Regions from separate parts of the Methylomonas sp. DH-1 genome, predicted to be linked through region 2. Evidence: riboswitches for the same ligand, from Rfam matches in the RefSeq annotation. Region 2 holds a riboswitch; each other region holds the start of a gene.
The links. Region 2 has a riboswitch for cyclic di-GMP ahead of VXJ35_RS00350 (hypothetical protein). Riboswitches for the same ligand answer to the same signal wherever they lie in the genome.

Region 1 (7,371 bases), 300 kb from region 2:
TTGCGTTTCCGGGCGGCGTTGATCGACGAATTTCAGGACACCGACGCCAAGCAATGGCGCATTTTTTCCGGCGTGTTTGCCAGTGCGGAACATTACCTATACCTGATCGGCGATCCGAAGCAGGCGATTTACAAATTCCGCGGCGCCGATATTTTTTCCTACTTCGCCGCCCAACAACGCGCCGACCGGCATTACACGCTGCTACACAACTGGCGTTCGCATCCGCATCTGGTGCAGGCCGTGAACCGCTTGTTCCGCCGCGAAAAACCGTTCTTGTTCGATGCCTTGGATTTCACGCCGGTCATGGCCGGCCGCCAACCCGGCGACGGCAGCATTGCCGGCGGCGCGCCGCTGGTCTTGTGGCAGCTCGATAAGAATCCCGGCAAGCAGGAACATTGGACCGCGCGCAAAGGCGGCTCGGGCGAAGTCTCGGCGCGGGTGCTGCAGGCCGTGGTCGGCGAAATCCGCCAGTTGCTGGCGGCAGGCCGCATCGCCGAAAAGCACGGTAACGAGCGGCCGGTGCAAGCTCGGGACATCGCGGTTCTGGTCCGCAGCAACGCCGTTGCCGCCGACTACCAGCAGGCGCTGCTGCAAGCCGGCATACCGGCAGTATTGAACAGCAAGCAATCGGTGTTCGCCTCGGCGCAAGCCTTCGAGTTGTACTATGTGCTGAGCGCAGTGGCCGCCGCCGGCCAGGTTAACGTGTTGAAACAGGCTTTGGCGACGCCGTGGTTCGGCTTGGACGGCCAACAACTGTACCGGCTGAGCCGCGACGAAGCGGAGCTGGACGCGTGGATGTCGCGTTTTCAGGACTATCTGCAGTGCTGGCGCAACCAGGGCCTGCTGGCGACGGTGCAACAACTGCTGCGGCGGGAACGGGTCGAACAACACCTGTCGGCGCAACCCCAAGCCGAACGGGTGTTGACCAATATCCACCATTTGGCCGAGCGCCTGCAGCAGGCGGCCATCGACGAACATTTGGCAATCAACAAAACGCTGGACTGGCTGCGGCGGGCGATCCAGCAATCGGCGCAAGACAGCAGCGAAGACCGCCAATTGCGGCTGGAAAGCGACGAGGACGCGGTCAAGATCGTCACGTTGCACAGCTCCAAGGGCCTGGAATATCCGCTGGTGTTCTGCCCCGACCTGTGGCGGCGCAGCGACCGCTTGAAAACCGAAACCGCCTTGGTGCAATGCCACGAACACGGGGCGATGGTCGCCGACCTGGGCTCGGCACAATTCGGCGAACGCCGCGAACAAGCCTTGTTCGAAGAATTGGCCGAGGATTTGCGCTTGTTTTACGTGGCGCTAACCCGAGCCAAGTACCGCTGCTACCTGAATTGGGCCGACGTACGCACCAAGGAACGGGCCAACGATTCGGCGATGGCTTATTTATTCGAATTTGCCGACTGCGATTTCGCCGGCCAGCAGCGGGTGCTGCAACAGCTGGCTGCCGCCGAACCGGATTTATTCGAGTATCGCCTGCTGCCGGCCGCAGCGGCCGGCGAGCCGGCCGAATTGTCCGGCGCGCGCCGCGATCCGGAATTGCCGTTGGCCTACCGCCGCCAAACTCGTAGCTTGCACAGCATCTGGCAGATGAGCAGTTACACCGCGCTGGCCGCGCTGAGCCTGGACCAGGCGCCGGAACTGCCGGCCGATAAAGCCGAAGAAAGCCACGACCGGCCGGCCGGCGATGAGGCCCTGCCGCGCGGTGCCCACACCGGCAACGTGATCCACAGCCTGTTGGAGACCGTCGCCTTTGCCGATTTGGCCGCAGGCCGCGACATCGGCCGCGCCAGCGCCCAAGCCTGCCTGCGCTACGGTCTGAAGCTGGCGCAACCGCAAATTTTGAGTGAAGTGCTGTACCGCGTAGCCGCCACGCCGCTGGAAGACGATGCCGGGTTTTGCCTGAAGCATCTGGACCCGGCGCAGTGCATCAAGGAAATGCCGTTTTACTTGTCCATGCCAAGTAGGGTGGACACCGCCCGCATCAACCACGCTTTGGCCGCCTGTCCGGCCTACCAGGCGCTGGATGCCAAGCAAATCAGCGGCTATCTGACCGGCTTCATCGATCTGGTCTGTTGTTACGGCGGCCGCTACTACGTCATGGATTACAAAACCAATGCCTTGGCCGATTATGGGCCGCCGAGCCTGCTGCAGGCCATGCGCGAACACAATTACGGCCTGCAATATTGGCTGTACAGCCTGGTGTTGCACGAATACCTGGGCCAACGCCTGCCGGATTACGATTACGCTCGCCATTTCGGCGGCGTCAAATACCTGTTCGTGCGCGGCATGCATCCCGACCGCCCGGCCAGCGGCGTATTCGCCGACCGCCCGGAACCAAGCCGGCTCGCCGAGTTGGCCGAGGTGTTTTTTCGAGCCTAAATAGCCACTTCCTACTGCGCAGAGGGCGTTAGCGTCTTCATTGCCACCCGCGGCTAGCGCGCCGTGAATGTCTCTGTCCGGTACGATCCGGTGCCGCCGACCGCTGCCGAAATATGTTAAATCACCGAAACCGATATCGGGATTTGCCGCCATCGAAAATAAAGGTGTTTTCTTACAAGCGCTTATCGACGGCGATTTAATTTCCAATTGGGTTATATCGCCGGTTTTCGGTCACCGCTTTTTGCCGGTGGCCGCCGTCGCCGACTCTCGCCGCAACCGGCGGCCACCAATCCAATACCCCTGCCAACGCCTTGTCTGCCTGTCGCCAACCCACTGCCGCTGCGCTTTGCAACCGCTCGGCGGCGGCAGTCGTGCGGTTTTCCGTGCCCTTTGTCCGGACTGCATGCAACTGGCACACAATCTGCAATTTCGACCGCAGTGACCGTAACGCATCCCGGCCGGCAATTGCGCCCGGATCGGCGCGTTAGCGGGCAGCGCAGACAGCAAGGAATGCGCCGTTCGGATGCGATCCGTTACGGCCTCAAGGAAGAGACGCTTCGCCACATCCGCCGCAAGACGGAGCCGGAAAGCCGCGGGTCTTGCTATGCCGAGACAGCCGGGCCGCCTCTCGAACGGGAGCCATCGGCGGCTTGAATCCGCCAATTGTATCTTTCAATTTAAGGAAAAAATTATGCAACAGACTGGATCGAAATCGCTGCGGCTACGCTGCTTCCTGGCCGCCGGCGCGCTGGCATTGGCTAACGCGGCAAACGCCGGCACCTTGAGCGGCGGCGTGTTCAACATTTCCTTCGACCATCCGGACGATTTGTTGTCCGGCTTGACCCTGGGCGACGGCGCGCTCACCGGGTATTACGTCGCCAATTATTTCGACAAACCGGTGGCCGACACTATGGATGCGTCGCAGATGGTAACTGTGCCGACCGGCAGCTATCCGGCGCCGGCCACGCTGTCGTTCGAGATCAACCCGTCCAGTTTGGCCGGCACCGGCATTCCGTTCGGCAGCGGCGGCCGTAACAACAAAGCCACTACGCTGGCCTGGGACAGCAGCCAGGATGCGTTGGCCAATGCTTCCAGCTTTACTGCCAGCGGCGTCGCCGGCTTGAACGGCGTGGTAATGACCCGCGGCAGTTTCACCGGTACCCTGCTGTCCGGCGATTACCAATTCGGCTACGTCGCGGCGCGCAACAACGGCGTCAATAGCGGCTGGGCTTTGACCAACAACGTCAGCTTTGCCTCCACCACTTTCGATACCCGCAACATTAGCGTGACGACCGACGGCGACAAACTGCTGTTTACCGGCGAACTCTGGTGGTCCGCCAGTACCAGTGCCTTTCTGTTCGGCGGCGACGGCCTCAGCCAAGCCGGCCGCGCCGGTAGTTTCAGCCTGGTTTCGCCGGCTCCGGCCGCGGTTCCGGTGCCGGCTGCGGCTTGGTTGTTCGGCAGCGGGTTATTTGGCGTCATGGCAGCCGTTAGTCGCAAACGCGCGGCCCTTTCCGCTTGAGCCGGCTAACGCACCCGAGCTAGTGCATCCGGGTGCGTTTTTACAGACTTCGTAAGCTTATTCCACCCGCGAACATGATGAACATCCAGTTAGTTAGATTATTAACCTCCCGTTTCGGCGCAGGCGCGCTGCTGGCGGCGGCAGTCTCGGCGCCGGCAGCGGCCGCCACGGTCTCCGGCGGCGCGATGATCGTAAATTTCGACCGCAACGCGCTGGCGGCAGCCATCGCGATCGACGAAACTCCGGCGCCGGCCATGTACCTGGAGGAGTTTTTCGACGCGCCGGCGTCGCGCAGCCGCAGCTATAACCAGATTCTGGAAGACCACTTGGTGCCGGGAGTCAGCGAAATCGCCGCGACCGGATTGGCTTTGGCCGTCAACCCCGGCCAGGTCGCCAATTTGACCGGTCGCCGCAGCAAACCGACCACCCTCGATTTCGACCCGGCCAACTTCGCGGCTTCCGTGAGCGGCGCGATCGGCTTGGCCGGCGTGTTCCGCTTCCGCGTCGATACCGGTACCGACTTCAACCGCATATTGTCCGGCGATTACACGCTGGAATACGATGCCGCCAATATCGACGCCGCCAGCGGCCGCTCGGGTTGGAGCCTGTATAACCATGTTTCCTTCCGCGCCGAATCCTTTAATTTGTTTAATGTCGTGATGGGGCTCGATTCGGACAGTTTCAGCCTTTCCGGCGATCTGGGGCTGGGCGAGGGCTACGACCATTTGAACGGCAGCCGCGGCGCCATCGTCGGCAATTTCAATCTACAAACCGCGGTGGTGCCGTTGCCGCCGGCGTTCCTGCTGTTCGCGGCGGGCCTGGCCGGTCTCGGCATCGGCCGTAGCGGCGCAGGCCGCAACGCGTGAGCGCCGTCCGCTACCGCGACGGCCGGGCCGGGCCGGAACATGCCGCCGCGCGCCGCGCATTGGCCGCCGCGGCGTTGACCTTTTGCTGGCCGTGGCCTGCGGCCGCCGAGCAATATCGCCAGGGCGTTTACCTCAGCAGCCAAGTCAATGTCGCCGCCGACGGCCGCAATATCGTCGGCGATGCGGCCAACGAACCCAGCCTGGCGCTGAATCCGCTGGACCCCGCCAATATCGTGGTTTCCTGGCGCCAATTCGATTCGGTGGCGTCGTCGTTTCGCCAAGGCGGATGGGCTTATACCGCCGACGCCGGCGAACATTGGCATTTCGCCGGCACGATTACGCCGGGCGAGGGCCGCAGCAATCCGACGCTGGATGTCGACGCGCTGGGGCATTTCTATTACCAGAGCCTGCATTTCGACCCGAGCTACACCTTCGTGCAAGACATACAAGTCATCAAGTCGCTGGACGGCGGCCGCAGCTGGGAGGCGCCGGTGTTCGCTTACGGCCAGGGCGGCGACAAGGCGCAGATGGCCGTGGACCGCAGCGGGACCGCCAGCGACGGCCACGTTTATCTGGTTTGGCGCGATTGCCTGGCGGAAAAATGCTTCGTCCGCTCGACCGACCGCGGCGCGAGTTTCCAGCCGCCGCTGGCGATTCCGAGCACGCCGACCTTCGGCACGATGCGGATCGGCAACGACGGCGAGTTGTATCTGGCCGGCCGGCTGGAGCCGCCCGAGTTCGACCCCGAACAGCCGGACCGCAATTTGCATCGCCACCTGTTTTCCCGGTCGCTGAACGCCCGCGACCCGGCGCAAATCCCAACCTTCGATACGCGTGAAGTCGATCTGGGCGGTTTGGCGCCGCTATTTTTGTTCAAACAAAACCCGAACCAGTATGGCCCTGTCGGCGACGTCCAAGTCGGCGTGGACGCCTCGACCGGTGCGATGCGCGGCCAGCTCTACCTGTTGGCGACGGTCGATCCGCCCGGCGAGGACAATCTGGATATCAGCTTTGTCCGCAGTCTCGACGGCGGCGATAACTGGAGCGCGCCGGTACGCATCAACGACGATGCTCGCAGCCAACATCACTGGAACTGGTTCGGCATGATGGGCGTGGCGCCTAATTCGCGCATCGACGCGGTCTGGTACGACACCCGCGACAGCGCTAGCTACAAAGTCTCGCGCCTGTATTACAGCTATTCCTGGGACGGCGGCCAAACCTGGAGCAAGAACGTGCCGGTCAGCCCGGCCTTCGATACCACGCTGGCCTATCCGCACGCATCGACCAAGATCGGCGATTATTCGACCCTGGTGTCCGACGCCAACGCCGCGCATATCGCCTACACCGCCACCTTCAACGGCGAGCAGGACGTGTATTACCTGCAGGTATTCCCCGATTGCAACCAAAACGGCCAATCCGATGTGGCCGATATCGCACAGCGCCGGGTCGGCGACACCAATGCCAACCATCTGCCGGACGTATGCGAAGCGATACGGGTGCTGGGGGATATCGACGCCGACCGCGACGTCGACCAGGCCGACATCGATCGGGTATTAGCCGGCCGCGGCCGCCGCGCCGCGCCGGGCGATCCGCGCGACATCGACGGTAACGGCACCATTAACGTGCTGGATGCCCGCAAGCTGGCGGCAGCGTGCACCCGGCCGCGTTGCGCCATGTAATAAAAGGAGATTGGATAAATGCACAAGCGCGTTAGCTCGGCCCTGATCGGGGCATGGCTGTTATCGAATTCGGCAGCGGCTGGCGCCGCGATCGGATTGAACCTGGTGCCGATCGCTCACAGCGCATCGGCACTGAGCGTCGCGATCTCGATATCGGGATTGGGCGCCGGCGCTGCGCCGTCGTTGGCGGCCTACGACTTGGACCTGCTATTCGACGCCGGCCTTTTGGCTTATGTCGGCACCGCATTCGGCGATCCGGCCTTGGACAACCAACTGGACCCGCTCGACCTGGGTTCGAATCCGGCTACGGCGGCACTGGCCGGCACGGGCCGGCTGAATCTGTTCGAATTATCGTTGGATACTGCGGCGGAATTACACGCGTTGCAGGCCGACAGCTTCACGCTGGCCGTGGTCAATTTCGACGTGCTGGCCAACGGCAGCAGCGAATTGAGCTTGAACGTCAACGCGCTGGCCGACGCCAACGGCGACCCGCTGCCGGCGAACGTGGCGCCGACCACGATCACAACGGTGCCGCTACCTCCGGCCTGCGCGGCGATGGCCGCCGGCTTGGGTTTGCTGTACCGCCGCCGGGCTTAGCCTGGCGACATCCGTACTCCGCGCCGATATTGTCCGGCGGAAGTAATGGCCGCCAAGCCGAAGCGGTTTCCTGCTTTTCCGGCAGGGAATCGCTTTTGCGCTGTTACGGATGCCAGCTCTGGCGCCAAAGATGCCGGACTCGTTTGCATTCCTGCTGTCCGGATACCGGAAATCCCTGCCGGGATGGCGGCTTGGCTTAACGGCATTTGCGCCGAAGCTATGGGCAATCCGGCGGTAATCGAATCAGTTGCCAAGCTTGATCCACGCCTGGGCGGCAAGCGGCTATTGGCCGGTCGCCGAAACGTGAGCCAAATCACAC
Region 2 (7,371 bases):
GGCGTGAACACCAATAGGTTGAGCAAGCGCGTCAGGTTGTAGGCGGCGAAGCAAAACAAGGCTTGGCCAGCGACTTTGGCTAAGCCGATGTGACGGGTTTTGCGCAGGCCGCCGACCGTTTTGACCCAGCCAAAGGCTTCTTCGACGATTTTGCGGCGCTTGAGGCTTTGGGCGTAACCTTTGCCGCGCGCGGTGCGGCCATCGACGGCACTGCCGGTCTTTTTCCGGGCCACATGGGCTTTGATGTCTTGCGCCTTGAGTCCGTTGACGAAAGCCGGTTGGTCATAGCCTTTGTCGGCACCGACGCTACCGCCTTTGGGCACACGGCGTTTGATCATTGTTTGCGCGGCTTCGATTTCGGCGGTGCCGGTGGCTTGGGTGGTTTCGACATCGACAATCAGGCCGTTGCGATTCTCGGACAAGGCATGGGTGATGTAACGCAGTTTGGCCTCGGTGTATTCGCCTTTCTTGTAGAGCCGCGCTTCCGGGTCTGTCGTGCTTTGGTGGGTGGCGTTGCTGCGCTTTTCGCCGCTGAAGTCGACCTCGGGATTGCGGCCGGCGGGTTTGTCCGGGCCGCTGCCGTCTTTCTTAACGAAGCTTTTGTGCGAGGCCCAGGCTTCAATGAGGCTGCCGTCGACACTGAAGTGTTCGTCGGACACCAGGTTTTGCCATTCGGCTATGGCCAGTACCCGCTCAAAAAATTCGCGACTCAGCGCTTCGGACAGCAGCCGTTCGCGGTTGGCGCTGAACACGCTGCGTTCCCAGACAGCATCGTCGATGCCCAGACCGACAAACCAGCGAAACAGCAGGTTGTAGTCCAGCTGTTCCATCAACTGGCGTTCGCTACGAACGGTGTACAGCACTTGCAACAGCAAGGCGCGCAGCAGTTTTTCGGGCGCAATCGACGGGCGGCCAGTGTGCGAGTAACGCTCGGCAAAGACGGCATTCATAGAGGTCAATACGCCATCGACGAGTAGACGTAAACGACGCAACGGATGCTGTTTGGGAATACGTTCTTCCAGGCTAACGTAGCTGAACCAGCTATTTTGAATGGCATCGTGTCCGCGCATTGAAAGGCTCCAAATTTAGGTAGCCTATTTTAACAGTTGGCGGCTCATCTATGCCTTAGCCTACTTGGCTTTTCGAGTTTTTCACCAGCCTGTTAGCAGAAATTCGCCGGATAACATCCGTGCCATGGCATTTCGCATAGCCGTCAATCTGGCCATCGACCACCAGCGTAAAACCATCGTCAGGGATCGGCATAGCGCAACCGACGATTTCGACACTATTGCCGATACCGTAGCGTCGGCGGCGGCGCAACCGGAGCAAATACTGATGGCCAGGGAACGGCTATCCAGGTTGAACAGCGCACTTAACAGCTTACCGGCGACGACCCGAACCGTATTTTTGCTGCACGGTTCCGAAGGCCTGACCTACTCGGAAATCGCCGAACGCCTCGGCATATCCAAATCCCAGGTCAATAAATTACTGGCCGAGGCGATGCGGCATTGCTCGCAACAAATGCCCGATTGACCGATGCCGCACTTAACCTCCACCGCGTAACGCAATTAACTGCCAGCATAGCGATATCGGTAAAATCGCCTCTACCGTGGTCGTTTTAGCGCGGCAAACGTCTTTATAGATAGCCTTACCAATATCCTATTGCCAATTCAAAATGATTGCCCCATCGGACCCAGCCAGCAGCCTCTCGGTAAAGGATCAGGCCATAGATTGGTTGATCCGGCTGCGAGACGATCAGGTTGGCGACGACGATCTCGAAGCCTTCGCCGAATGGTTGGGACAAACGCCGGCACACGCGGAAGCCTTCGCCGACGCCGAACAACTGTTCAAAGACATGGTGTTGGCTGCCGGCGATCCTGCGCCAAGCGCAAGCAACTCAGTCGCGCCGCCCAAGACAGCGCAAACCGTTCCGCTGACGAAGCGGCTGCGCCAAGTCGGCATGCAGCGCTGGCTAGCTCCGGCAATCGCTATCGCCGCAGCTTGGCTGGTGGCGGTCGGCCTGGTCATGCCGAAACAGGCGCATTTACTGAGCGATTATCTCAGCGACTATCGCACCCAAACCGGCGAGCTGCGCGAAGTTCAACTCAGCGACGGCAGCCGTTTGCTGTTAAATACCAACAGCGCGATTTCAGTGGATTTCAGTTCGAATGCGCGGCAAATCGTGTTGCACCACGGCCAAGTTCGTTTCACGGTCGCCAAGGATGCGCAACGGCCATTCGAGGTGGTCGCCGACGACCTTAAAATACGGGCTCTAGGCACGATTTTCGATGTCTACAAAAACGGTCATGCCCAGACCCGCGTCATTGTGCAGGAGCATGCGGTGGCGGCAACGCTAATCGGTAACGGCCCGGAACCCGCCGGCGTCAAAATCCGGCAAGGGCAGCAATTGAATGTTCAAGCGGGACAACCCTTGCCGCAGCCGGAACCGGCGACACTGGAGCAAGCCACGTCTTGGCAACAACGCCGCTTGGTAATCAATGACCGGCCGCTGATCGAACTGTTAGCGGAGCTGGAGCGCTATCGCCTGGGCAGAATTTTTGTCGGCGACGCGTCGCTGAACCAGCTGCGCGTCAGTGGCGTGTTCTCTTTAGACGATCCCGAAAGCGCCTTGCGGACGCTGCGCCAGGCACTGGCATTAAAAGAAACCCGAATCGGCCCGTGGTGGGTGGTGCTCCACCGGTAAAGCGGATTTTCCGAATCGAAGTTAACCGCCGCCAGCCACCGGCCGCAACGGATTTCAGCAAGGAAGGCTCTTGAGAAACGCCAGCACAGATTTGGGAAGCTGCGAAAGTAGCCGGATTGCTGCCAAACCCGGTCGATCGGCAACAGATAGCGCTAATTCGGCCCGGAAATCCGAAATCGGCAAAACGCTGCTTGCCGGAATGCTGGCTTCGTACCATCTGTTCGGCGTCGGCGCGGTATCGGCAGCCGATCCCAGCGTTCGCCACTATCGGATACCCAGCCAATCGCTAAACAACGCACTGCTCCGTTTTGCCACGGAGTCCAATCTGGAACTGGTGTTTTCGGCCGACGGGGTACGCGGCATCGACAGCCCCAATCTGGACGGCGATTTCACGCCGGAGCAAGCCTTAGGCAAACTGTTGCAAGGCAGTGGTTTCAGTTACCGATTCAACGACGCCGACACCGTCACCCTGGAATTGCAGCCGCAGACCACGGACCAGGCGCTGCCTTCCAGGCCTGTCACCCTCGAGGCATTGACGGTGATCGGCGAAACCGGCAGCAAGATGCCGGCGGCAACCGACCCGACCACCGAAACGCTCGTGGAAACTGGCGTCCCCAGGTACGCGGTCGCAACTATCGCCAGCGCCACCCGCACCGATACCCCGACCAGACAAATTCCGCAATCGGTGCAGACCGTCAAACGCTCGTTAATCGACGACCAACAAAGCGTGACCGTCAGCGAGAGCCTGATCAATGTCAGCGGCGTGGTGCCGCGCAATACGCTGTACACTCCGGCGCTGGAAGGCACCATTATTCGCGGTTTTGCTTCGGAACAACTGCTCGACGGCTTCACCCAGTATTACAACCCCGGCGATCGGGAAAGCACCGCCAACATCGACCAGGTCGAAGTGCTCAAGGGCTCGAATGCGCTGTTATACAGCGGCGGTTCCGGTTCGCCGGTCGGCGGCGTCGTCAACATCAGCTCGAAGCTGCCCCAAGCCAAAGTTTTCGCCGAAGCCGGCGTCAAAGTCGGTAGCTACGATTTCTATCAGCCCTTCATCGACCTCAACCAACCGTTGAACGACAACGTGCTGTTTCGGATCAACGCCGAATACACTGCGGCCGGCAACCGGATCGATGCCATCGACAGCCAGCGTTTCAATGCCAATCCCGCGCTAACCTTCACCGACAACGACCGCACCCGTTTCACCGTGCAGGGCAAGATTTCGCGTTGGCAGCAGCCCGAATACCAGGGGGCGCCGGCCACCGGCACGATTGCCGGCGACTTCCGCAGCGACAGCGACCGTTTCATCGGTCCCGCCAACGCACCGGACAGCCGTTCCAAGACCGATGCCGTTTGGGGCACTCTCGAACACCGACTCAACGCCATCTGGACCTTGACGCTGAAAGCCCGTTACGCCGAGTCGGCTTTCAACCAACGAGTGCAAACGCTATTCGGCGACGACAACTTCTCCGCCGACCGGCCCTACTCGTTATTCGGTTCAACCACTTGGGCCCTGGTCAACGCCGAGTTGAGCCAGCATCAACAGGAGCGTAGCGTCCAGGGTTACGCGGTCGCTAAATTCGATCTGGGCCCGAGCAAGCATTCGCTGGTTTTAGGCGCCGACGGCAGCCGGCTCGACGATGCCGGCTTCATTGATGCCGACATGGCTCGTACCGGCTTGGCCGACCTGTCCGCGCCGGTTTTCAACCTGCCGTACCACAAGCCCGGCCCCGGAATCGACAACCAGTTTATCGGTAACCTGACCTACGGCGGTTATGCGCAACTGCAAAGCGACTTTTACCGGCGTTTTCATCTGCTTGGCGGGCTTCGGCTGGGCACGGTCGAAATCGGCTTTGAAAATCGGCAGTTGCATATCCGAGCAACCACCGACAGCCAAAAGCTGTTGCCAAAAGTCGGCGGAGTCGTCGACCTGACCGACCATATTTCCTGGTTTGCCGGTTACAGCGAAGGTGTGCGCGGCCAGCCGTTCGTCAATTTTGTGTCCACGCCGCTGCCCGAACTGTCGCGCCATCTCGAAACCGGCTGCAAATTCCAAGTCGCCGACCAGCTCAGCGGCCAAGTCGCCGTCTACCGGATAGACCGCAGCCAGGTCGCTGTCACCGATAGCGGCGATATCGAGCGCCGTTCCGTCGCGGCCGGACAACAACGTTCTCGGGGAATCGAAGCCGATCTGGCCTGGCAACCATTCCAAGCTTTGAGCGTACTGGCCAATTACGCCCATACCGACGCCCGCTTCGCCGACGGCAAAGCCGGGGTCGCCGCCGGTAACCGCTTGCCGCAGGTGCCGGAAAATTCCGGAAGAGTTTGGAGCCATTACCGCTTTCAAGCCGGAATCCTTAATGGCTGGAGCGCTGGATTTGGCGTTTATCTGCGCGACGGCGCCTTTTTGTCGAACAACAATGGCTTTAAAACTAGCGGCTATCACAGCTTCGATGCCGCCATCGCTTACGAAACCGGACATTTTAAGTTAGCCGCAACCGTCAAGAATCTGACCGGCGAACGTTATTTCCTACCCTACGACTATTTCGATGGCCGGGTGGCGCCGGCGGCCAATACGTCGCTGTTCGCGACCTTGTCGGTGAAATACTGAGCCATCCTCCGCGCCGAGTCGCCGTATTCGCACCGCGCGCGCCAACCCGGTCGACGCAAAAAATTAAACCTGTTCGCCACTTTTTTGTGGTCGTTTTTTTAGTTCATCCGACTTCCTATATGACGATGTTTCGATCCCGTTGCGAACGCTTTGGCGGCGGCATCGAACTTCGCCGCCCCGCTACGGCCATCGATGCCGCGCTGTAGCCATTGGTGATCTCGCCAGCCTGGAGCGATGTTGCAGGCATAGGACACCAGCCACATCCGCCGCGAGGCGGAGCCGGAAAGCCACGGGTCTTGGACGACAAGACGGCCGGGTTGCCTTCGACCGACAGGTTGAGGCTGTCGTAACGCGGCAGCCGATCGAACCGGATTATCTCGTTACCGGTTCGACACCTGGCGTTTGCAAGTTAAACGCTAACCGTAAACCGTAATTTTTAAGGAAAAAATATGCATACCAAACCCGCCAAGTTACTCTTTCCAGCGCTAACCCTAGCATTTGCATTCGCCTCGACAAACGCTAGCGCTACCTTGCTAAACGCCAGTTCCGGCGGCACTTTTACCATCAATTTCGACCGCGATGCCTTTGCCAACATGTTGGGTGGCAGCGCCAGCGGTATTGCCGGCATATTCAACGACCGGTTTTATAACGCGGCCGAATCCGACTACACCACGCAGTCGGGTGGTGCGCTGTTAGCCGGTCGGGATAATGTCGAATCGGACTCTACTAATTTGATCCACACCCTGACCGGTACTTCTGTCAATTCGGTGCAAGCAACTTCTCGCCACGCTCAAGCCACTTCCGCCGACTTTGCCATCGACTCCGATTCCGGCAGCTTTGCCGGAACAGGGCAACTGGGCATGCTCGGGGTGCAAGCCATCGGCATAGGCGCCACCGCGCTTGCCGGCCCTTATGCTGGCGGCGGTATGGTCTATGGCGATTATTCGCTTAAGTACAACAGCGCTTCTGCCTATTGGTCTTTGCAAAACAATATTTTCTTCCCTATGGAAGCCTATGCGTTGGCCGATTTGGCACTGGTCTTCACAGATGCCAATAACTGGCAATTGACCGGTAATTTGCTGCTGAGTGCCGACAATGCCAGCATGTTGTTTGGAACCGAGGGGGCCAATGTCGGCACGTTCAAACTGAGCGTCGGCTCAATTTCCGCAGTACCGGTTCCGGCTGCCGTTTGGATGATGGGGTCCGGTTTATTGGGTTTGCTGGGCATCGCCCGCCGGCAAGCCGCGGTTTAACACGGGTTATGCGCCGCAGCCGACGCTTTTTCGGGATCGGTTGCGGTTTTCCCGGAATTGCGCCGGTCAGGCCGGCTAACGCCCCGGAATCTTAATTTACGCAGGAGCGCCCATGTCAGTTGCTTTTCGTTGTGCCGGTTCGGCACCAAGAATTTTCTTTGTCCTTACGCTCAGCGTTTCAGGTGTATTTTTCACCCCTTTCGGTGCATTCGCGGCCACGCTGAATGCCGCGGCGGGCGGGACTTTTACGATGAACCTGGACCGCAATGCCTTTGCCTTACTCAACGGCGGCACGGCCTCTAATCCCGGCGACTTTTTAGTGCAGTTTTTCGATACGCAGGCTTCGGATTATAAAAGCTACAGCGATTCGTATTTTTACCTGGGCAATACCAGCCGCACGGAAGTTTCGGCCCTGAATTTGGTGCATGACATCACGCCGGTCGGCAGCAGCAATCCGACAGGCCAGGCCGCCAACCGCCACGTCAAATCCACCACGCCCAACTTTTCAATCGACAGCGAGACCCTGGCCGGGACGGGTTTGCTGGGCATGACCGGTATCGAGCTGTTCCGCGGCCTCTACAGCGGATCGCTCATCACTGGCGACTATTCTTTGCTGTACAACCCGAATAATCGGCAAAATGCCTGGGCCGATTTGGGGCAAGACGGCACACCCAGCGGCTGGTACCTGCAAAACAATGTCAGCTTTAGCATGGTGGTTTATGAACTGACCAATCTGGTAGTGAGTTATACCGACGCCAATCATTGGCAAATGAGCGGAGACTTACTGATGAGCCCGGAAA
Region 3 (7,371 bases), 2.1 Mb from region 2:
GGTAATTATTGGCGGTCTATTTTTTATATATGTTTAGCGGTTGAAGTCTGTTATGTTTTTCTAGTTTAAATATTTGATATTGTCATAATTTCGTCATAAATATTATTTAATACCTTGGTGCAGTTATTAAATCCGGTTGAGTATTTAAACTGTTAGGGCATGATTTTTTCGAATTGCCGTGTTTTCGATTCGGCGGCTATATATGGCGCTGGCAAAGTTGAATTTAGCTTTGCTGTTGCAGATTCGATTATTTAGAAAATAGGGTTCGGATCGGGTGTTGAATAAATCCCTGTTTTTTTAAAGGTCCTGTAGGAGCAGGCCATGTCTGCGACAGAAGCCGTTTGATCGCGGGCACGGCCCGCTGCTACCGTCGATAACTTAACGACATTGGGACAAGCCGGAACGGGATTTAATTTTAGAAGTTTCCAGCAGAGAATCCGAATTATCGGATTCGTAGGATCAGCTCGGGCCGGTTCGTAATATTGAGTTGATAAAAGTTGGTTTGGGATGGCTATTCAGCCAAAACCAATCTTTTGCGGAAAACGATTTACCGGCCTGAGAAATCGGCGCTAGGCAGAACGCCGTAAACAAAGCCGAACGAACAAGTTTCAGGCAGGTTTTTTAATTTTTATTGCAATTGCCAAACCCGTTGCGAAGCGGGGACGGAAAGCCACGGGTCTTGGATGTCGAGACAGCCGGGTTGCCGCCAGTACGCTGGTGAACTTAACCGATCGAGGCAACCGAGACATGGCTAAATCCGCGGCATTTCCACGGCAGACATCCTGCGAACCGTTCCGACTGAATCCTTTGGTGGCCTGCGTCCGCTTGGCGCTGACCGGCGGTATGCTGGTTGGCGGCGCCAATCCGGTTTGGGCCGAATTGCCGATTCCGGCGGCGACCTGGGTCACCAGCGGCGCAGCGACCAGCCAAGTGATCGGCAATACCCTGCGGATCGACCAGACCACCGACAAAGCGATTCTGAACTGGGACCAGTTCAACGTCGGCCGGGAAAACACCGTGCAATTCGTGCAGCCGAACAGCCAATCGATCGCTTTGAACCGGATCAACCAGCACGATCCCAGCCGAATTTTCGGCCAGATCGTCGCCAACGGCCAAGTCTACCTATACAACAAAAACGGGTTCGTGTTCGGCAAGGATGCGGTGATTAATACCAACACCGTGGTCGCGACCACGCTGAACATCAGCGACGAAATATTCAACCGCGGCATTACCCGGGTATTCGACGAAAACAACAGTGCGGCATTGGCGATAGAGCCGATGGCGCCGGGCGATACATTGGACCCGAAGACCGCGAAAATTCTGATCGAGGCCGGCGCCAAAATTTCCACCGATAACAACGGCCGCATTATCATCGTCGCGCCCGAAATCGAGAACCGCGGCACGCTGAGCGGCGGCAAGCAGGGCCAAATCATCCTGGCCGCCAGCCAGGACAAAGTCTATTTGCAAACGGCGAACAAAGACGATCCGTTCGCCGGTCTGATCGTGGAAGTGGATACCGGCGGCAAGGTCACCAACGCCACGTCCGGTAACATCAGCGTGCGCCAGGGCAACGTGACGATGGCCGGCTTCGTCGTCAACCAGCAAGGCCGGGTCAGCGCCACTACCTCGGTCAACGTCAACGGTTCGATCCGCTTGCAAGCTGCCGAAAAGAGCGGTGTGCTTGGTTCGCGTCTGGTGGCGACCCGTACCGACCGCGCGGCCGATGCCGGCGACGGCCTGGGTACCAAGGCGACCGTGACCTTCGGCGCCAACAGCAACACCGAGATTGTGGCCGACGCCGAGGGCGGCAGCGCCGCCGACGGCCAAGTGCAGCCCGATTCCTATCTGGCGGCGACGGCCAACACTATCGTGGTCGAGGGTGGCGCCAGCATCAAAGTCCCTAGCGGTAAAGTCAACTTGACCGCGACCGACAATCTGGCCAAACCCAATTTGGGTACCAAGGGCAGCATCCGCGTCGACAGCAACGCGGTCATCGACGTTTCCGGTTATAAAAACGTCGCGGTGGCGATGGAACGCAACGTCGGCGAGGTGTCGGTACAAAGCTTCGATTTGCGCGATGCGCCGTTGCAGAAGTCCGGCGTGTTGAAAGGCAAAACGGTTTACGTCGATTTGCGCGGCGACACCCAAATCGTCGATACCGCCGGCGCCAAGGACCGTATCAGCCGCAGTATTCAAGAACGGCTGGCCGAGGGCGGTACGATTACGCTGACCTCCGGTGGCGACATTGCCGTCAACCAAAACGCGAAGTTCGACATATCCGGCGGCTCGGTCAGTTATGCCGGCGGTTACGTCAATACCACCAAGTTAATGAACGAGTACGGCCAGATCGTCGATATCGGCGACGCCGACCCGAACGACCATTACATTGCGGTATTGGGTGTGGTGAACCAGACCCACAAAAAATGGGGTGTGGAAAAGACCTATAACTTGTTGGGCGCCGGCTCCTTCGCCCAGTTCGAACGCGGCTACAGCGAAGGCAAAAGCGCCGGCAATCTGAACATTCAGACGGCACAACTGGCCTGGAACGGCGATTTGGCGGCCGGCTCTCAAGCCGGTATCTACCAGCGCGATTTGGCGAAACTGCCAGGAGCCGGCGAATTCAATATCGATTTGGCGCTGTTTTTGTCGGCGCAGGATGTTAAGTTGCAAACGGCGCCCGGCGCGGTTCGGATCGCGGCGGATCAAGACTTCCCGCTGCAAGGCAACGGCCGGCCGGCGGATTTGCTGATTTCCACTGCCAAACTGGAACAATCCGGTGTTGGCAAGTTTTCGTTAAAAACGCTGGGTAGTGCCACGGTCGGCGCGGACGTTGCGATTGCGATGCGGCCCACCGGCAGCCTGAATCTGGAAGCGGGCAGCGTTAACTTTGCCGGCGATTTCAAAGCGGCCGGCGGCAGTATTACGCTGGCGGCGTCCAACAACGCCAAGTTGCCCGGTTCCGGCGGATTGGTGCTGGCTGAGACAGCCGATTTGGACGTATCGGGATTATGGGTCAACGATCTGCAAAAGGGCTTCGATGCGGCACCGACCGATGCGTTGGCGCTGGCCGGCGGTAAGGCTACGCTCAGATCGCAAGGCGAGTTGACGGTCGCCGCCGGTTCCCGGATTCGGGCCGACGGCGGCGCCTGGTTGGCGCTGAACGGCGAGCTTAAGGCCGGCAAAGGCGGCGATATCACGTTGGCAGCCACGGCCAGCGGCTTGAGCTACCCGGTATTGAGCGTAGCCGGCGAAGTGTCCGCCTATGGTCTGGAACAGAACGGCAGTCTGACGTTGGAGAGCGGCAAGATCGTGGTCGGTACCCCGGCAACCGGCGAGGCCGATCAAGCCTTTGTGGTCGGCCACGGCGGCTTCGACGCCTCGCGTTTCGCCGCTTTCAATGCGGTCAATCTGGTCGCCAATACGGCCGCCGTCACCGTCAAATCCTCCACAGATCTGAATCTGCGCGCCAAAAACCTGGAATTAAGCGCCGACTACCAAAACCGGGCCACCGGGGCCGGGATGCGCGGCTTTAGCCGCATCGTCGATTTGCCGGAACACATGCGCCAACCGATGGCGGTCAAGTTGCAAGGCTTTACCGAAGTGGCTTTGGAAACCGGCAGTGCGATCCGCGCCGATAAGGGTTCCAGCATTAGTCTGGTCAGCTCGGCCGGCAGCATTTACGTCGACGGCACCGTGCAAAGCGACGGCGGCAAAATCAACTTGACCGCGACCTCGGTCAACGATCAGGAATACGACGACAAGCAGGTGATCTGGTTGGGTACGCACGCGAAATTGCTGGCGCAAGGTACCACCCGTTTGAACCCGGCCGACGTGTTCGGCCGACGCACCGGCGTGGTGTTGGACGGCGGCGAAGTCGTGTTCGATGCGTTGCGTGGGGCGGTGGTGTTGGAGAACGGCTCTTTAATCGACGTTTCCGGTACCAGCGCCGAACTGGATATCCAGCAAAAAGGCAATCCGTTGGCGAATAACTTCGCCCGGCAGCGCATTGCGTCTAATGCCGGCAAGGTCAAGGTCACCGCCGCCGAGGGCGCGGTGCTGGAAGCCGATTTCCGCGCCAACGCCGGTTCGCCGTTAGCCCACGCCGGCAAGCTGGAACTGGCGCTGGACCGTTTTCGCCGCAACCCGCCGTCGCTGCCGGAAATCCCGTTCCCCAGCAATCCGCTGGTAATTAATGTCAGCCAATCTTCCCGGCGCTCTTCGAACCAGGAGCCGGTTTACGGCGAGCCCTTCCCGCTGGAGCTGAACGGGCAAATGTCGCTCAGCGTCGACCGCTTCGCCGCCGGCGGCTTCAGTGACTTGAGCCTAACCGCGGACCAGGTTGTATTCCACGGCAGTGTCGAGCTGCAAGCCGGTGAGCGCATCAAAATCGACGCAGCCAAGGTCAACGCAGTCGGCATCGACGGCCAGGCCGCCGACGTCGAGTTGAATACCGTATTCCTGCAAATCGGTTCGTCGTTGAACCGGACTGTGGCCGACACGGCCGACACCGGCAACGGCCGTTTTAGCGGCAATGCGCAATGGATACAACTCAACGGTGCCACCCAATGGAACGGCTTCGAACGCGTTGCGCTGAACAGCCAACACGATTTGCGTGCGGTCGGCATCCGCGAATCCGGCGACCAGCGCGATTTTATCGGCGGTTTGGTGACCGCCGCCGATTTGTATTTGCAGGCCAGCCAGATTTATCCGACCACCTTGAGCAATTTCACGTTCGCGGTCAAAAACAACGCCGACGGCAAAATCGTTATCATCGGCAACAATACCGACACCGATAACACGCCGCTGTCTGCAGCCGGCCAGTTGACCTTCGATGCGCCGGTGATTCGCCAGGCCGGTGCGATCAAAGCGCCGATGGGCACGATAACCCTGAAAGCCGACCGCGAATTGACGCTGGAGCAAAACAGCCTGACTTCGGTCTCGGCTCGCAACATGAAATTCGACGCTGCCAGCCAAACCTGGGTGGCCGGCGCGGCTATGACAATTCCGTTCGGCGTGACCCAGGGCGGCCTGGATTGGCTGTATCCGCTGGACGACGCCGGCCGCAAGCTAGTATTCGATACTGCACCGGAAAAACGGCTGGTGTTGTCGGCGCCCGATATCGATATCAAAACCGGCAGTACGGTGGACGTAGCCGGCGGCGGCGATTTGCTGTCCTACGAGTTCCAACCCGGAGCCGGCGGTTCCTACGATTATCTGCAAGCGGGCAGCCCGTCTTACCAAGGTGGCTTTGCGGTATTGCCCAGCCTGGGTTCCGATCTGGCACCGTTCGACCATTACGAAAGCCAGTATTTGCCTTACGCCTTCGGTAGCAAAATTTATCTGGAAGGCGGCTCCGGCTTGGCGGCCGGCGAATATGTGATTTTGCCCGCACGTTATGCGCTGCTGCCCGGCGCTTATTTGGTGACGCCGCAAGCCGGTACCCTGGACTTGCCCGCCAACCAGGCCACGATAGACGGCCGGGCCATCGTACCTGGGTACATGGTGCAAGCCGGTACCGGCATCCGCGACGCGCGCAGCAACGGTTATTTGATCGAGACCGGCGCCGACGTGCGCATGCGCTCCAGTTACGACATTCACACTGCCAACGATTTCTATCGGCAACGGGCAATCAAGAACGAACAAGCGGTGCCGCTGCTGCCGAAAGACGCCGGCCAGATTTCGTTGGTCGCGCAAAACCAATTGGTCATGGACGGCAAGTTTCTGGTCGAAGCGGCCAACGGCGGACGGGGAGCGAAGATGGATATCGCCGCCAACCGGATCAGCGTGGTCGAGCAACTCAGCCTGGCGCCGGCAGCCGGCGTGCTGGAAATATTGGACAGCGACCTCAGTGCGTTGCAGGTCGATAGCTTGTTGCTGGGCGGCGCCCGCAGCCGTAGCCAAAGCAAAGCCGGCGAAACCGATATCCAGGTCACCGCCAGCGAGGTGGTGTTCGGCGAGAACGTGGATTTGAGCGGCCCGGAAATCATGGCTACCGCGACTGGTTTGATCGACGTGCGCGCCGGCGCGGTGCTGGCGGCTGACAGCGCTGCCAACAGCGGCGACAGCGTGTTGAACATCGCCGGCGACGGCGCGATTCTGCGCGTGTCAGGCGACAAGCAAGTAGTCTTCAACCGCAGCGAGACTTCGGCCGATGCGGTCAGCGGCGAACTGCGGGTTGCGGCCGGCGCTACCCTGAAATCGGCCAAATCTATGCTGTTGGGCGCGACCCGCTCCACCCAGTTGTTGGGCGAACTGGAAATGGACGGCGGTTCGCTGAACCTGAGCGCCAATACCATTAACCTCGGCGAAGTCGAGGCATTGGCCGGCGCCAACGCTCTTAACTGGTCGAACCGCAAACTGTCTGCACTGGCCGTCGACGAGTTGGTATTGACTGCGCGCGACAGCGTCGGTATCTACGGCAATCTGCATATGGTCAACGCCGACGGCTCGGCTGCGCTCGATGAGAACGGCGCCACCCGTGCGATCCATTTCGGCAGTTTGACCTTGAACGCGGCCGGCATTGCCGGATATGGCGCCAGCGGCGACCGCGCCCAACTGTCTGCCGATAGCCTGACGCTGCAAAACAGCGCCGGCGCGCAAAGTTTGCGCAGCGGCAGCGGTAGCGGCGGCTTGGCCTTAACCGCCGATAGTCTGAAAGTCGGTGACGGTAGCTTCACAATCGATGGTTTTGCCGCGGTCGGCGTCGAGGCGGCTAAAGAATTTAGAGCGGCCGGCCAAGGTACGCTGAAAGTCGCTGCCGACCTGAATCTGGCTGCCGGCGTCGTGACTGCCGACGGCGGTAGCCGGATTACGCTGGATGCGGCCGGACACGATGCGGTCTTCACCGCGCTGGATAGCGACGCTGCAGTTGCCGGCGGCTTGGGCGGGGCGATTCGTGCCGTTGCCGATAGCATCGACTTTAACGCCAAAGCGGTACTGGCTTCCGGTGCGCTGGAATTGCAAGCCTTGACCGGCGACGTAACCATAGGCAGCGAGGCCGATATCGATCTGGCCGGCCGTAGCGTGCGTTTCGCCGACCAAAACCACTACACCGCCGGCGGCAGTTTTAAAGCCGTGGCCGACAATCGGCGGGTTGTGCTGCAACAGGGCGCCGCGATCGATGCCGACAGCGGCGGCGGTAACGCCCAAGGCGGCGACATCGTGTTAAGGGCGCCGAACCAGGCGTTGCTGTTGCAAGGCCAAATCCACGCTAACGGCGGCAGCGCCATGATCGAAGTGGACCGCTTCGATGCCAGCGCCGATTTCGGCCAGTTAATGGCCATCGTCAACAATGCCGGGATCGACCGTTCCATCTACTTCCGGGTGCACAACGCCAATATCGATCAACAGGCCGGCAACGTTATCGCCGCC

Region 1: linked by a shared signal. The riboswitch ahead of VXJ35_RS01735 (hypothetical protein) and the one ahead of VXJ35_RS00350 (hypothetical protein) in region 2 are both predicted to bind cyclic di-GMP.
Region 3: linked by a shared signal. The riboswitch ahead of VXJ35_RS10405 (filamentous haemagglutinin family protein) and the one ahead of VXJ35_RS00350 (hypothetical protein) in region 2 are both predicted to bind cyclic di-GMP.

Annotation. Positions count from the first base shown of each region.
Region 1 is NZ_CP143089.1:377,552-384,922, forward strand. It holds gene recB (exodeoxyribonuclease V subunit beta) at 1-2,388, shown strand, start outside; gene VXJ35_RS01730 (hypothetical protein) at 2,456-2,830, shown strand; cyclic di-GMP riboswitch class I at 2,938-3,017, shown strand; gene VXJ35_RS01735 (hypothetical protein) at 3,080-3,910, shown strand; gene VXJ35_RS01740 (hypothetical protein) at 3,985-4,776, shown strand; gene VXJ35_RS01745 (hypothetical protein) at 4,773-6,455, shown strand; gene VXJ35_RS01750 (cohesin domain-containing protein) at 6,474-7,052, shown strand; gene VXJ35_RS01755 (hypothetical protein) at 7,098-7,371, shown strand, end outside.
Region 2 is NZ_CP143089.1:77,138-84,508, forward strand. It holds gene VXJ35_RS00325 (hypothetical protein) at 1-7, shown strand, start outside; gene VXJ35_RS00330 (IS5 family transposase) at 1-1,070, opposite strand, end outside; gene VXJ35_RS00335 (RNA polymerase sigma factor) at 1,135-1,533, shown strand; gene VXJ35_RS00340 (FecR family protein) at 1,676-2,704, shown strand; gene VXJ35_RS00345 (TonB-dependent receptor) at 2,904-5,318, shown strand; cyclic di-GMP riboswitch class I at 5,565-5,643, shown strand; gene VXJ35_RS00350 (hypothetical protein) at 5,768-6,571, shown strand; gene VXJ35_RS00355 (hypothetical protein) at 6,822-7,371, shown strand, end outside.
Region 3 is NZ_CP143089.1:2,219,684-2,227,054, forward strand. It holds cyclic di-GMP riboswitch class I at 630-708, shown strand; gene VXJ35_RS10405 (filamentous haemagglutinin family protein) at 748-7,371, shown strand, end outside.